Regions from separate parts of the Kitasatospora sp. NPDC091335 genome, predicted to be linked through region 2. Evidence: riboswitches for the same ligand, from Rfam matches in the RefSeq annotation. Region 2 holds a riboswitch; each other region holds the start of a gene.
The links. Region 2 has a riboswitch for cyclic di-AMP ahead of ACIQOW_RS33880 (transglycosylase family protein). Riboswitches for the same ligand answer to the same signal wherever they lie in the genome.
Positions count from the first base shown of each region.

Region 1 (4,455 bases), on a different contig from region 2:
AGATCCGTCCGGCGGACCTGGTGGAGGCGGTGGTGCCGGGGGCGGCCTCGCCGCACGACGTGGCGCGGCGCGGCCTCGCCGAGGACGATCCGGCGCTGCTGGACCAGCTGCTGGCGATCCCCCAGGTGCACCTGCTGGTGGACGGCTACAACGTGACCAAGACCGGCTATCCGGCGCTGCCGCTGGAGCAGCAGCGGATCCGGCTGCTGGGCGGGCTGGCGATGCTGGCCCAGCGCACGCAGGCGGAGGTCACCTGTGTGTTCGACGGGCAGGACCTGGACGTCCCGGTGATCATGGCGCCACCGCGCGGGGTCCGGGTGCGGTTCAGCCGGACCGGGGAGACCGCGGACGAGCTGATCCGCCGTCTGGTGCGGGCCGAGCCGCAGGGCCGTCCGGTGGTGGTGGTCTCCACCGACCGGGAGGTCGCGGAGGGCGTGCGGAAGGCCGGCGCGCGCCCCGTGGCCTCGGTGTTGCTGCTGAACAGACTGGCCCGGCCCTGAGTCCGGACCGGATGGAATGATGCCTGGTCAGGGGTGGTTCCGAGCGGGTGTGCGGGTCTTGTGACGTCAGCGTGGGAACCGGATTTCACGCCTACGGGGGAGTAGCAGAACGGGTAGATGTTCACTAGGGTCTGGCGTCAAACCTATTTTCCGGAATCTCACCCCATCAGGTGAGTCCGATGGAAGAAGGAGCCGGACCCTTGGCATCCCACCGCCGTCCCAAGCAGCCGAGCCGCGCACGGATCTCCGTGCTCACCGCCGCCGCTGCGACCGCGGTCGCCCTCTCCGCCCAGGTGGCCGCGCACGCCGCGCCGCAGCCGAACAAGTCGGACGTCAAGGCGCAGATCGACCAGCTCCAGGAGGAGCAGGAGCAGGCGGCGGAGAAGTACAACGGCGCCAAGGAGCGGGCCGACCAGCTGCGCAAGCAGTCCGGCCAGCTCCAGGACCAGGTGGCCCGCGGCCAGGAGCAGATGACGCAGCTGCAGGGCGGCCTCGCCGAGGTGGCGGGCGAGCAGTACCGCACCGGCGGCATCGACCCGTCCGTCCAGCTGATGCTCTCCTCCGACCCGTCCGGCTACCTGGACAAGGCCTCCACCATCCAGCAGGCCGGCACCAGCCAGGCCGAGGCGCTCAAGGGGCTGCTGGACCAGCAGCGCCGGCTGGACCAGCAGAAGACCGAGGCGGCCACCGTGCTCGCCTCGCTGGAGAGCACCACCAAGGACCTGAACCAGGCCAAGACGGACGTCAACACCAAGCTGAAGGCCGCCCAGGACCTGCTGAACTCGCTCAGCGCCGCCGACCGAGCCGCGCTGCGGGCCCAGCAGACGCAGGAGGACCGCGCCTCGCGCGGCAGCGACCGGGTCGACCTCGGCAGCCTGCCGCCGGCCGGCGGCCTCGCGGCGGTGGCGGTGTCCAAGGCGATGGGCAAGCAGGGCTCGCCGTACGTGTGGGGCGCCACCGGATCGACCACCTTCGACTGCTCGGGCCTGATGGTCTGGGCGTACGGCCAGGCCGGCGTCTCGCTGCCGCGCACCTCGCAGGAGCAGGGCCACTACGGGACCAAGGTGCCCTCGCTGGACCAGGCCCAGCCGGGCGACCTGGTGGTCTACGGCAACGACATGCACCACGTCGGGATGTACATCGGCAACGGCATGGTGGTCCACGCGCCGCACACCGGCGACGTGGTGAAGGTGATGAAGGCCGACGCGATGTCGATCAACACCATCCGCCGGGTCTGACGGCCCGACACGCCGGAGGGGCCCCTTTCCCGGACCTGTGATCAGCGCCACCCCCTTGTGGGGGTGGCGTTCGGGTTTTCGGCGTTTCGTGACCGCATGGTGAGAACTGATCAGCCTTACGTGTGGCAGTGGTCACCATCGGTCATTTTCACAAAAGAACTTTGGCAATCTTCTGTCTTTTTTCTGACAAGGATTTGAACCGATCACGGTTCAGTTACTAGGGTCGTGCCCTGAACCACCGCACTCTCGATCGCCCAGCCAGGGTGGCGGCGGTGGTTTCCGTCGAGTTCGCAAGGCAGCGGGGCAGGTCGAAGCGACTGCCCGACAGGGGAGCCCAGTTCGTGGGGGCGCTGCGGAGCGGAGCCGGGGAACCACGTTCCTCCGGGGTGAATCGGCGCCAGGTCGGCCGGTGGAACGGCCGTGAGGCGTCGTAGGGCATGCTTCCGGCCCGAACCCGTCAGCTCACCCGGTAGGCGGCCGTAGGAAGAAGGAGTCCGCCTTCGTGGCGTCCCATCGTCGTCCCAAGCCCGCCGGCCGCGCCCGCGTCTCGATCCTGACCGGAGTCGCCGCCGCAGCCGTCGCCCTCTCCGCGCAGTCCGGCGCCCACGCCGACCCGCAGCCGACCAAGGAACAGGTCAAGGAGCAGGTCGACCAGCTCAACGAGCAGGCCGAGGTCGCGACCGAGAACTACAACGCCGCCCAGGCCAAGCAGCAGGAGCTGGAGAAGCAGGTCTCCGGCCTCCAGGACCAGGTGGCCCGTCAGCAGTCCCAGGTGACCGAGCTCCAGGGCGGCCTGGCCGAGATCGCCGGCGAGCAGTACCGCAACGGCGGCATCTCGCCGACCGTCCAGCTGATGTTCTCCTCCAGCCCGGAGGGCTTCCTCACCCAGGCCGGTGCGCTGAACCAGGCCGGTGCGACCCAGAAGGGTCAGCTGAAGGAGCTCCAGGAGCAGCAGCGCAAGCTCGACCAGGACCGCAACGAGGCCCAGGGCAAGCTCGCCGAGCTGGAGTCCACCACCCAGCAGCTGAAGACCGCCAAGCAGGACGTCCAGGGCAAGCTGAAGGCCGCCCAGGACCTGCTGAACACCCTGACCGAGCAGGAGCGCCAGGCGCTGCGCCAGGCCGAGGAGAAGGCCGCGGCCGAGGCCAAGGTCAAGGCCGACGCCGCCAAGGCCGAAGCGGCCAAGGCGCAGCAGCAGGCCGACCGCGCCTCGCGCGACAACAGCCGCAGCGACATCTCGACCGGTTCGGCCGCCGCCGCGCCGGTGAAGGTCGCGGCCGGCAGCTCCCGCGGTGCCGCCGCCCTCTCGTACGCCGCCTCCAAGGTCGGCAGCCCGTACGTCTGGGGCGCCACCGGCCCGGGTTCCTTCGACTGCTCCGGTCTGATGGTCTGGGCGTACAACCAGGCCGGCGTGTCGCTGCCGCGCACCTCGCAGGCGCAGGCCTCGGCCGGCACCCGGATCGGCACGGACATCTCCCAGGCCCAGCCCGGCGACCTGCTGATCTTCTACACCGACGCCCACCACGTCGGCATCTACGCCGGCAACGGCCAGGTGCTGCACGCGCCCAGGACGGGCACGAACGTGCGCTACGAGGCGGTCACCAACATGCCGCTGACCGGCATCGTGCGGGTCTGATCCCCGCTCGGACGCTTCCGGGCCCGGCCTTCCTCGGGGAAGGCCGGGCCTGCGGCTTTTCCGGAAGGTCGAGCTGATGTCCGATTAGTGGGCGAATATTCGGGTTAGGAGGGGTTTGGACTCGGTTGCCCGGACTCGCTAACGTCTGCCACCGGACTCCCGCTCGACGGCCGCCCACCATGGCGCGGCGGCGGGGACCGCGCCGCAGGATTGGAGCCGCTGCCGCCATGCCCGTGCACCGTCGTTCCCAACTGCTCGCCCGGGCGCTGGTGCTGACCGCGGCCGCCGCCACCGCGCTGGGCGTGGCCACCGGAGGCAGCGCCCAGGCCGCCCCCGGCAGCCCGGACCCGGCCGACCGACAGGACGTCAAGGCGCAGGTGGAGCAGCTGTACGACGAGGCCGAGCAGGCGTCCGAGAAGTTCAACGCGGCGCAGGAGGCCCAGCGGCGCCTCCAGGGCGAGACCACCATCCTCCAGGGCGAGATCGCCGGCGCCCAGGACCAGCTCAACCAGCTGCGCGGCGACCTGGCGACGGTGGCCGGGGCGGAGTACCGCGGCGGCGGCATGACCCAGACGGCCCAGCTGATCCTCTCGACCGACCCGGAGGGCTACCTGGCCCGCGCCCGCGCCATGGGCCAGGCCGCCGCCCGCCAGCAGGAGAGCCTGCACGAGCTGATCACCCGGCAGCGCCGGCTCGACCAGCGCCGCACCGAGGCGGCCGACAAGCTCGCCGAGCTGGACCAGGCCCGCCGGTCGCTCGCCGACGGCAAGCAGCAGATCCAGCAGCGGCTGGCCAAGGCGCAGAAGCTGCTGAACGGCCTGGGCGGCGCCGAGCGGGCCCGGCTGGCCGCCCAGGACGCCAGGGACGCCGAGCGCCGCGCCACCCGGGGCACCGACCGGCTGGACCTCGGCACCGCCCCGCCCGCCTCCGAGCGCGGTGCGGCCGCGCTGGCCGCCGCGGTGCGGATGATCGGCTCCCCGTACGTCTACGGGGCCGCCGGCCCGCACGCGTTCGACTGCTCGGGTCTGATGTACTACAGCTGGCGGCAGGCCGGAGTGACCCTGCCGCGCACCTCGCAGGC
Region 1 covers NZ_JBIVUM010000001.1:540,712-545,166, forward strand. Annotated here, with positions in the region: gene ACIQOW_RS02420 (NYN domain-containing protein) at 1-500, shown strand, start outside; gene ACIQOW_RS02425 (NlpC/P60 family protein) at 701-1,738, shown strand; cyclic di-AMP (ydaO/yuaA leader) riboswitch at 2,077-2,230, shown strand; gene ACIQOW_RS02430 (NlpC/P60 family protein) at 2,241-3,374, shown strand; gene ACIQOW_RS02435 (NlpC/P60 family protein) at 3,602-4,455, shown strand, end outside.
Region 1: linked by a shared signal. The riboswitch ahead of ACIQOW_RS02430 (NlpC/P60 family protein) and the one ahead of ACIQOW_RS33880 (transglycosylase family protein) in region 2 are both predicted to bind cyclic di-AMP.

Region 2 (4,455 bases):
CGGGTAGGCGGCGACCAGCCCGGCGTAGTACTCGATGAGCTCGGCCGCCGAGAGGGCCTTGCCCTCGAACTGGTAGGCGCCGTCCTCGTAGAACTCGGAGGCGGCGACGTCCAGGGCCAGCGCGATGTCGCGGCCGGGCACGTAGCCGGCCTTCTGGATGGCCTCGGTGATGAGGTCCAGGGCCTCGCGGTTGCTGTCCAGGTTCGGCGCGAAGCCGCCCTCGTCGCCGAGGCCGGTGGACAGGCCGCGCTCCTTCAGCACGCCCTTGAGGGTGTGGTAGACCTCGACGCCCCAGCGGACGGCCTCGGAGAAGGACTCCGCGCCGATCGGGGCGATCATGAACTCCTGGATGTCGACGTTGGAGTCCGCGTGCGAGCCGCCGTTGAGGATGTTCATCATCGGGACCGGCAGGACGTGCGCGTTCGGGCCGCCCAGGTAGCGGAACAGCGGCAGGTCGCTCGCCTCGGAGGCGGCGTGGGCGACGGCCAGCGAGACGCCCAGGATGGCGTTGGCGCCGAGCGAGGACTTGTCCGGGGTGGCGTCCAGGTCCAGCATGGCCTGGTCGATCAGGCGCTGCTCGGTGGCGTCGTAGCCGACCAGCTCCGGGCCGATCTGCTCGATGACGGCCAGGACGGCCTTCTCCACGCCCTTGCCGAAGTAGCGGTTCTTGTCACCGTCGCGCAGCTCCAGCGCCTCGAAGGCACCGGTGGAGGCACCCGACGGAACAGCGGCACGACCCGTGCTGCCGTCGTCGAGGCCGACCTCGACCTCGACCGTGGGGTTGCCGCGGGAGTCGAGGATCTCACGGGCTACGACGACATCGATGGACGGCACGAGGCATCTCCTTGCGGAAGCAGGGTCCGGTCTGACGGGGGGTGCTGTCAGCAGGACGATTGCGGAGTCGTTTACGACCAGAGCCTAACCGCCCGGGCTCCCGGGACCACGTCGACCTGGGTTCCGTCTCAGCGTGTGGCCCTCCTACCCGCCGGTAGTTCACCTGCTTGTCCCAGCTTGTCCCCCTGGAGCGGGCGAATACGGACGAAGGGGACCGGTAGGACCGGTCCCCTCCGCGCGTCGGGCGTGGCGGCTCAGCCGAGGTGCAGCACCTGGCCGGGCATGATCAGGTTCGGGTTGCCGCCGACGGTGGCGTGGTTCTGCTCGTACAGCGCGCTCCAGCCGCCGGACACGCCCTGGGCGGAGGCGATGGTCGACAGGGTGTCACCGGCGCGGACGGTGTAGTCGTGGCCCGCGGCCTGCGCGGCCGGCTGGGCGGCCCGCGGGGCGGCCTGCGGCTGGGCGGCGGTCTGGCCGGCGTACTGCTGGTAGACGCTCTGGTGGCTGGTCCAGTACCAGCCGCCGTTGTTCTGGTACCAGTACACCTTCGCGTCGGCGTCCCAGCCGGCCTTGCCGGAGAAGCCCTGGGCCTGCGGCTGCGCCTGCTGCTGCGGGGCGGCCTGCTGGACCGGCTTCGCGGCGGGCTTCGGTGCGGCCTGCTGCTGGGCGGCCGGCTTCTCGGCCGGCTTGGCGTGCTTCGGGGCCTGCTGCTTCGGGGCCTGCGGCTTGGGAGCCTGCTGCTGCTTGGCGTCCGAGGAGGTGTCGACCGCGGCCGGGGCGCCGCCCTTGGTCAGACCGGCCTTCTGGGAGCAGACCGGCCAGGCACCCGGGCCCTGCGAGGCGAGGACCTTCTCGGCGACCGATATCTGCTGGGCCTTGCTGGCCTGGTTGGCCTGCGCCGCGTAGGCGTTGCCGCCGTACGCCTTCCAGGTGCTGGAGGTGAACTGGAGGCCGCCGTAGAAGCCGTTGCCGGTGTTGATGCTCCAGTTGCCGCCGCTCTCGCACTGCGCGACCGCGTCCCAGGTGGAGACCGGTGCGGCGGAGGCGCCGGTGGCGGTGAGGAGCGGCATCGCGAGTCCGACGCCGGCCACACCGGCGACGGCGATGGCCTTCTCGGCCTGGGTGCGACGACGGTGACGGCCAGTTCCAACGAGCAGCATGAAGAGGTCCCTCTCCGTACGCCTGCGAGGTGAGCTGTCGGGTTCGGACCGGGAGGTGGCCCGGCCGCCGTGTGCGGAGAGATCCCGCTCGGGCGGCTTCACCCCAAGCCGTGGGGACGGCAACAAACCTGGTTCCCCCGCCCCTGCCCAGGGTTCTGGTCGGTTTCCCGTGACGCGGCGGGCAGGATTCGGCGTTCCGCGTACGAGGTCCGCAGCTGCGAACTCCAGGGAGAGTAGACAGATCATCAGACCAATCACAAGCTCATATCGCCGATATCACACATAAATTACGGCGCGTGTCCGACCGCCTACCAACGGCGGCGATATGTCCTGATTGATGGCTGTTCACACCACCGCTGAGGGCGATCGACGACGTCCCGTCAGCGTGACCTCAGGGCATCGGCGGCTCGGCGGGGGCGTGCGGAGGGGCGTGCGGGGAGCGGCTCTCCGGACTGAATTCCACCGGGAGTTCGCGCAGCCCACGCATGATCAGGCCACCTCGCCACCGCAGATTCTCCGGGCTTTCCGCGAGCCGCAGATCGGGCAGCCGGGAAAGCAGGGTGGCCAGTGCGGCGCGCCCCTCCAGCCGCGCGAGCGGGGCGCCGATGCAGTAGTGGATGCCGTGCCCGAAACCCAGGTGGGGATTGTCCGTCCGGGCCAGGTCGAGGGTGTTCTCGTCCGCGAACCTGGCCGGGTCGCGGTCCGCCGCGGCCAGCACCACCAGCACCGGGTCACCGACCGGGATGTCCACCCCGCCGACGGTCAGCGGCTGCGTCGCGAACCGCCAGGTCGCCATCTCCACCGGCCCGTCGTAGCGCAGGAGTTCCTCGATCGCGGTGTCCAGCAGCGCGCTCTCCCCGCGCGCCACCGACTCCTGCAGCAGCCGGCGCTGCCCGGGGTTGCGCAGCAGCGCGTAGGTCCCGTTGCCGATCAGGTTCACGGTCGTCTCGAAGCCGGCGAAGAGGAGGATGAAGGCCATCGCCGCGGCCTCGTTCTCGGTCAGGTGCTCACCGTGGTCGCTCGCCCGGATCAGGCCCGAGATCAGGTCGTCCCCGAGGTCCGCGCGCTTGCGGTGGATCAGCTCCAGCAGGTACGCCCGGATCCGCTTCACCGCCCGGCCCACGCCGCCGCGCTGACCGCCGCCCTGGCCCGGCTTCGTGTGGCGCACCATCATTCCGGCCCAGTCGCGGAAGTCGTCCTGGTCCTCGGCCGGCACGCCCAGCATGTCGCAGATCGCGTAGATGGGGAGCGGGAAGGCGAACTCGTGGATCAGGTCCGCCGAACCGCGCCGCGCGAAGCCGTCGATCAGCCGGTCGGTGAGCTGCCGCACCCGCGGCTCGAACTCGGCCACCCGGCGCGGGGTGAACGCCTTCGACACCAGTCGGCGCAGCCGGGTGTGGTCCGGCGGGTCGATGTTCAGCAGGTGGGTCATCAGGTCCGCCTGCCGCTCCCCCGGGATGCCCACCCGGCCGGTGCGGTGCGCCTGCCCGCTGTGGTGCGCCGGGTTCTTCGACAGCCGGCCGTCCGCTAGCGCCTGCCTGGCGTCCGCGTACCGCGTCACCAGCCAGGCCTCCACGCCGCTCGGCAGCGTGGTGCGGTGCACCGGGGCGTGCTCCCGCAGCCAGGCGTAGGCGGGGTACGGATCGGAGGCGAACTCCCAGGTGAACAGCTGGGGGCCGGTGGCGTCGGACGGCGCGGCGGCGGGCCTGGCGGGGTCGGGCTGAGCTGGCATGGACCGACCGTATCCGGTGCGCCGGGCACGCCCCTCCCCGACGGCGCGCGCCTGCCCGCGGACGGTGCGCCGCCGGGGTGCCGGCCCGGGGTGCCGACCCTCCGTGGACGGCTCTTGGACAGCTCTTGTCCGGAGCGTGGGCGTGAGCCTGGTCACCTGAGGGGTAACCACTGTTGCGGAGGGTCAGGACGTGCCTACGATCCTCCGCAATACGCGTGGGCGCCGGTGCGGTGTCGCCCACAGGGAGGAGCAGGCCATGCGGATCAGCGGGTCAGTCATCGTCATCGCGGTCCTCGACGGCGGGTCGGGCGCGGGCCTCGCCCGTCGGTTCGCCGCGGCCGGCACCGCCGGAATGCTGATCGCGGACCAGCACGTCGGCATCGCCGAGGACCTCGCCGCCGAACTCGACCGGCCCGGCTGCCCCGTCGTCGGCGTCTGCGGCGACATCCGCCGCCCCAGCGACGTCGCCGCCCTCGTGGACACCGCCGAGAAGCACCTCGGGCCGATCGACCTGTTCGCCGTGGCCGGCCCCGGCGGCGAGCGAATCGTCTCGCTCGCCGACCTGCCCGCCCACCTCGACCTGGAGCGCCTCGCCGAACTCGTCGTCCTCGTCGGCGAGGCCATCGGCGAACTCGTCCCGCCGCAGCGGCGCCCGGCGAGCGCCGCCACCGCGGCCTGAGGCCGGCACCGTCACTCCGGCTTGAGGCCCTCGGCCGCGCGCACCGCCTC
Region 2 covers NZ_JBIVUM010000022.1:7,442-11,896, forward strand. Annotated here, with positions in the region: gene eno (phosphopyruvate hydratase) at 1-834, opposite strand, end outside; gene ACIQOW_RS33880 (transglycosylase family protein) at 1,089-1,994, opposite strand; cyclic di-AMP (ydaO/yuaA leader) riboswitch at 2,000-2,165, opposite strand; gene ACIQOW_RS33885 (cytochrome P450) at 2,386-3,726, opposite strand; gene ACIQOW_RS33890 (SDR family NAD(P)-dependent oxidoreductase) at 3,983-4,405, shown strand; gene ACIQOW_RS33895 (MazG family protein) at 4,417-4,455, opposite strand, start outside.

Region 3 (4,455 bases), on a different contig from region 2:
CGAGTTGCGCATCGCCACATCGCCGCCCGGCAGGGCCGCGAACTCGACGCAGTTGCCCTGGGAATTGCTGTGCAGGCTCTTCTGCCAGACCACCCCCCGGAGATCGGCGGCGGCCATCCCGTTGTAGGTGTCGTACGAGCCGTGCGTGTCCTGCGAGTCGTGCATAGAAGTCTCCCGAAGAGCTCCGGAGTTGTCGTCCAGCGCGGCGCCCCGGCACCGCCGAACGAACGGACCGGCCCCGTACCGGTCCGGCACAACGCCTCACTTGACGCGATGATAGCCGCAGTGCACGTGCATCAGCACGGGACGGTGCAGGTGCACGAGGCCTTTCATCCGCGGCCCCGAACTCTTCACGGGCCCTTCTCCTGACGGTACGTAAACGGACATAGCCGATGGAATCACCGGGCGCGCGATAACCGGCCGTGAGCACCTCCCCGCTGAATGTTGATCTTCGAATGCCGGGAGTCGCATCTCCGTGACCCTCTGTCAAGCCACCCGCGCACTGTGAGACATCTCACGCGCCACGGGCGCAACGCCCGCCCCCTCGGATCGCGTCGAGCAATGGCGAGCAATGCTGACGCCCACTCGGGGATCGGGCGAGGAATGTCCGGATTGTAGGCAAAGCGTCAGGACCGGCGCCGGAGACTCACCGGCTCCGCACCGCGGCCGCGCGAAACCCGTACGGCAGCCGACTGCAAGCCGGACGGGCCGATGTCCTACGATCTCCGGCATGAGCACCGCAGCCATCCCGGGCGCGCCACTGCCCGTCCGTACTCCAGGCTCCCGTGCGCGGGGGCGCCATCGTCGTCCTGAGCGCCCCGAGATTCCGGCCGGCGCCCCGGCCCTGGTGCTCGCCGTACCCGCGACCGCCGGGCCCGAGTCCCGCTCGGTCGTCGAGGAGCTCCTCTCGATCGTCCGCACCGAGCAGAACGGCGTCCGGACCGCGGTCGGCTACCTGCCCGGCAACGGCAATGGCACCGAGGGCGTGGGCGGCGAGGACCGCACCGTGGCGGAGCTGCTGAGCCTGGCCGCCGAGGCCGGACAGCCGATGCCCGTCCTGGTGCCGCTGGTACCCGGCCCGCACACCTTCCTGACCGGGCTTCACGCGCTCGCCGCCGAGTACGGCGCACCCGTCACCGACCCGCTGGGCCCGCACCCGCTGCTGGCCGAGGGTGTGCACGTCCGGCTGTCCGAGGCCGGACTGGCCCGGGCCGACCGCGCCCGGCTGTTCGCCATCGCGACCGCCGCGGACGGCGTGGTCCTGACCACCGTCGGCGGCGAGGACGCGGCCGCCGCGGCCGGCATCACCGGTGTGCTGCTGGCCGCCCGACTGGCCGTTCCGGTCGTCGCCGCCGCGCTCGACGTTCCCGGTTCGGTGGCCGCGGCCGTCAACCACCTCCGTGACACCGGCTCACAGCGCCCCGCGCTGGCCCCGCTGGTGATCGGCCCCGAGGCGGACTCCGAGCTGCTCGCCACGGCCGCCGAGGAGTCCGGCTGCCCGTCGGCCGCGCCGCTGGGCGCGTACCCGTCGGTGGGCCAGCTGATCGCCTCCACCTACCTGGCCGCGCTGCCCACGCCGTCCCCGGAGGACCTGGCGCGGGCCGAGGCGGAGGCGGCGGCCGCCGCCGAGGCCGAGGGGGTCGTGGAGGGCGCTCGTGGCGCCCACGCGGCCGTCGAGGGACGCGCCGGACGGTAGTCGACGCCGCGCGCCGCTCCGCGCGCACCGAGGGGCCCAGAACGCTCGTGCGTTCCGGGCCCCTCGTGCTGTTTCCCCATCCTGTTCGGGAGGCGGTCGGGAGGAAGTCGGCAACGGGGTGTCAATGAAGTGGAATGTCCGATCTGGCGCTATTTGAAAGGAAATAGGCAGCGCGCGCGGGGGCGCTCGAATTCGCGGCCGCTCCGCCGCTTCCCAGGGGGCGCGATTCCTCGCCTCGACGCCCCGTCACACCCCTTCTGAAGCGGAGCCAGTTGTCGCCTTCCGCAACAGCATTGCCCGAAAACGATCATTTACGATCATGGCGGACGGCAATTTTGGCGGTTTCCACTAAACCGTGATGCGCGTCACAGGAGTTTGCGGTTTGAACTTCAGTCTGATTAACGTGCTCCCGTTCGTGACCACACGAACCCGGTTCATCCGCGACGCCGAGTCCTGCCGTCGGATGTCCTGGCAGCGCGAAAACGCACCACGGCAGGAGCGGGGGACCCACAGGTAAGTCGCCCCGGACCGATCCCAGGAACGGTCCAGGGCTAGGGGTGAAGCCGCGCCCATGGCGCGGCCGGGCAACTCCAGCCCGAATCCGACAGCTCACCTCGCAGGCGTGGGAGAGGAACGCGTCTTCATGCTGCCCACCAACGGCAACCGTCTGTCCAGCCGCACCCGTCGCGTGATCGCCGCCCTCGGCGTCGCGGGTGTCGGCCTCACCGTTCCCTGCCTCACCACCGGCACCGCCTCCGCCGCGTCCGTCTCCACCTGGGACGCCGTCGCCCAGTGCGAGAGCGGCGGCAACTGGGCCATCAACACCGGCAACGGTTTCTACGGCGGTCTCCAGTTCACCTCCAGCACCTGGGCCGCCTTCGGTGGCACCGCCTACGCCCAGCAGGCCAACCAGGCCACCAAGGCGCAACAGATCGCCGTCGCCGAGAAGGTCCTCGCCTCGCAGGGCCCGGGCGCCTGGCCCGTCTGCTCCGTCAAGGCCGGCCTGACCAAGGGCGGCACCCCGGCCGCCGTCGACACCTCGGCGGGCTCCACCACCGGTGCCGGCACCGGTTCGACCGCCGCCAAGCCCGCGCAGACCCCGAAGCCCGCCGCCCCGGCCGCGAAGCCGGCCGCCAAGCCCGTGCAGCCCCAGGCCCCCGCCGCGAAGCCCGCCGCACCCGCCCAGGACGGCGCGCAGGCCGCCACCGGCTCCGCCGACTCCGACAACCGGAGCGCGTGGGCCCAGAAGCGCCAGCAGCAGGCCCAGAGCGGCGACTACACCGTGGTCGAGGGCGACTGGCTGTCCTCGATCGCCGACGAGCACAGCGTGCAGGGCGGCTGGCAGCGGCTGTACGAGCTCAACCGCGGCACCCTGACCGAGGGTCCGGACGCCATCTACCCGGGCCAGCAGCTGTCCTTCGGCGGCAACGGGCGGGCCCAGGCCGGCCAGTCCTCCGCCACCAAGTCCGGCTCGGACTCCACCTGGTTCGACCGCTCGCAGAAGTCCGGCCAGTCCGCGAACGGCGGTGCCGTGAACGCCCAGCCGACCGCGCAGCCCCAGGCCCCGGCCGCCAAGCCGGCCGCCAAGCCCGCCCCGCAGACCCAGACCCAGACCCAGACCCAGGCTCCGGCCGCCACCGGCAGCATGGCCGCCGCGGTCTCCTTCGCCGAGTCGAAGGTCGGTCAGGCGTACGTCTACGGCGGCACCGGCAACGGCGGCTGGGACTGCTCCGGCCTGACCCAGGCCGCGCTGCGGGCCGCGGGCGTCTCCGTCCCGCGCGTCGCCGCCGACCAGGCCGCCGCCAGCACCCACGTCTCGCTGGACAGCCTCCAGCCGGGCGACCTGCTGTTCTGGTCCAACAACGGCAAGGACTCCGGCGTCTACCACGTCGCGATCTACGTCGGCAACGGCAAGTACGTCGAGGCCGCCAACCCGAGCTCGGGCGTCCGCGAGCAGAACATCGCCAACTGGGCCCCGGACTTCGCCGGCCGGGTCTGAGGACGGCACACGGCCGACGGACGACGGTGACAGCCGGCAGGGAACCTCTGACGGATGACAGATAACAGGTAACAGATGTCAGATGACAGATTTCAACATCTGTCATCTGACATCTGTCCTCCGTCAGCCGTCAGCCGTCGTCCGAACGCTGACCACCCGCCGCCCCCGGGGAGAGTCTGGTCGCTCCTCCCCGGGGGCTCCGGCGTCCCCTCCCCCGGTTCCGCCGATTCCCGTGGTGGATCGCCGCCCCAACGGGCATGCTGCTGCTCTGCACCCGAGGAGGAGTCACATGGCCCAGGTCACCGTCACCCTCGACGCGAACCTCGCGATCGACGCGATGATGCTCTCCGGCACCAAGAACCCGCAGGACGCCGTCGAACTGGTCCTGCGCGACTACCTGGCCCGCGGCCGCCGCACCGAGACCCGCACCGGCGAAGCGGCCGACGGAAACCGCCTCACCGTCGGCCGCCAGGACGCCCAGGAGGGCTGACCGCCGGCGGCCCGCACGGGCCGGTCCCGCGCACACCGAAGGGGTCCCGGAGAGCAACCCGCCCTCCGGGACCCCTTCGTCGGCCGTGACGGCCGGAGCTCAGCGCGCGCAGGCCCCGGTGGACCCGCGCATCACCAGCTCCGGCTGGAACATGAACTCGCCGCGCTGGGCCGCGTTCCCGCCGACCTCCTCCAGCAATGCGTCCACCGCCGCCGTGGCCATCGCCTCGACCGGCTGCCGGATCGTGGTCAACGGCGGCTCGGTGAAGGC
Region 3 covers NZ_JBIVUM010000011.1:14,126-18,580, forward strand. Annotated here, with positions in the region: gene ACIQOW_RS23055 (DUF397 domain-containing protein) at 1-165, opposite strand, end outside; gene ACIQOW_RS23060 (hypothetical protein) at 731-1,696, shown strand; cyclic di-AMP (ydaO/yuaA leader) riboswitch at 2,172-2,332, shown strand; gene ACIQOW_RS23065 (transglycosylase family protein) at 2,319-3,695, shown strand; gene ACIQOW_RS23070 (hypothetical protein) at 3,985-4,185, shown strand; gene ACIQOW_RS23075 (LacI family DNA-binding transcriptional regulator) at 4,285-4,455, opposite strand, start outside.
Region 3: linked by a shared signal. The riboswitch ahead of ACIQOW_RS23065 (transglycosylase family protein) and the one ahead of ACIQOW_RS33880 (transglycosylase family protein) in region 2 are both predicted to bind cyclic di-AMP.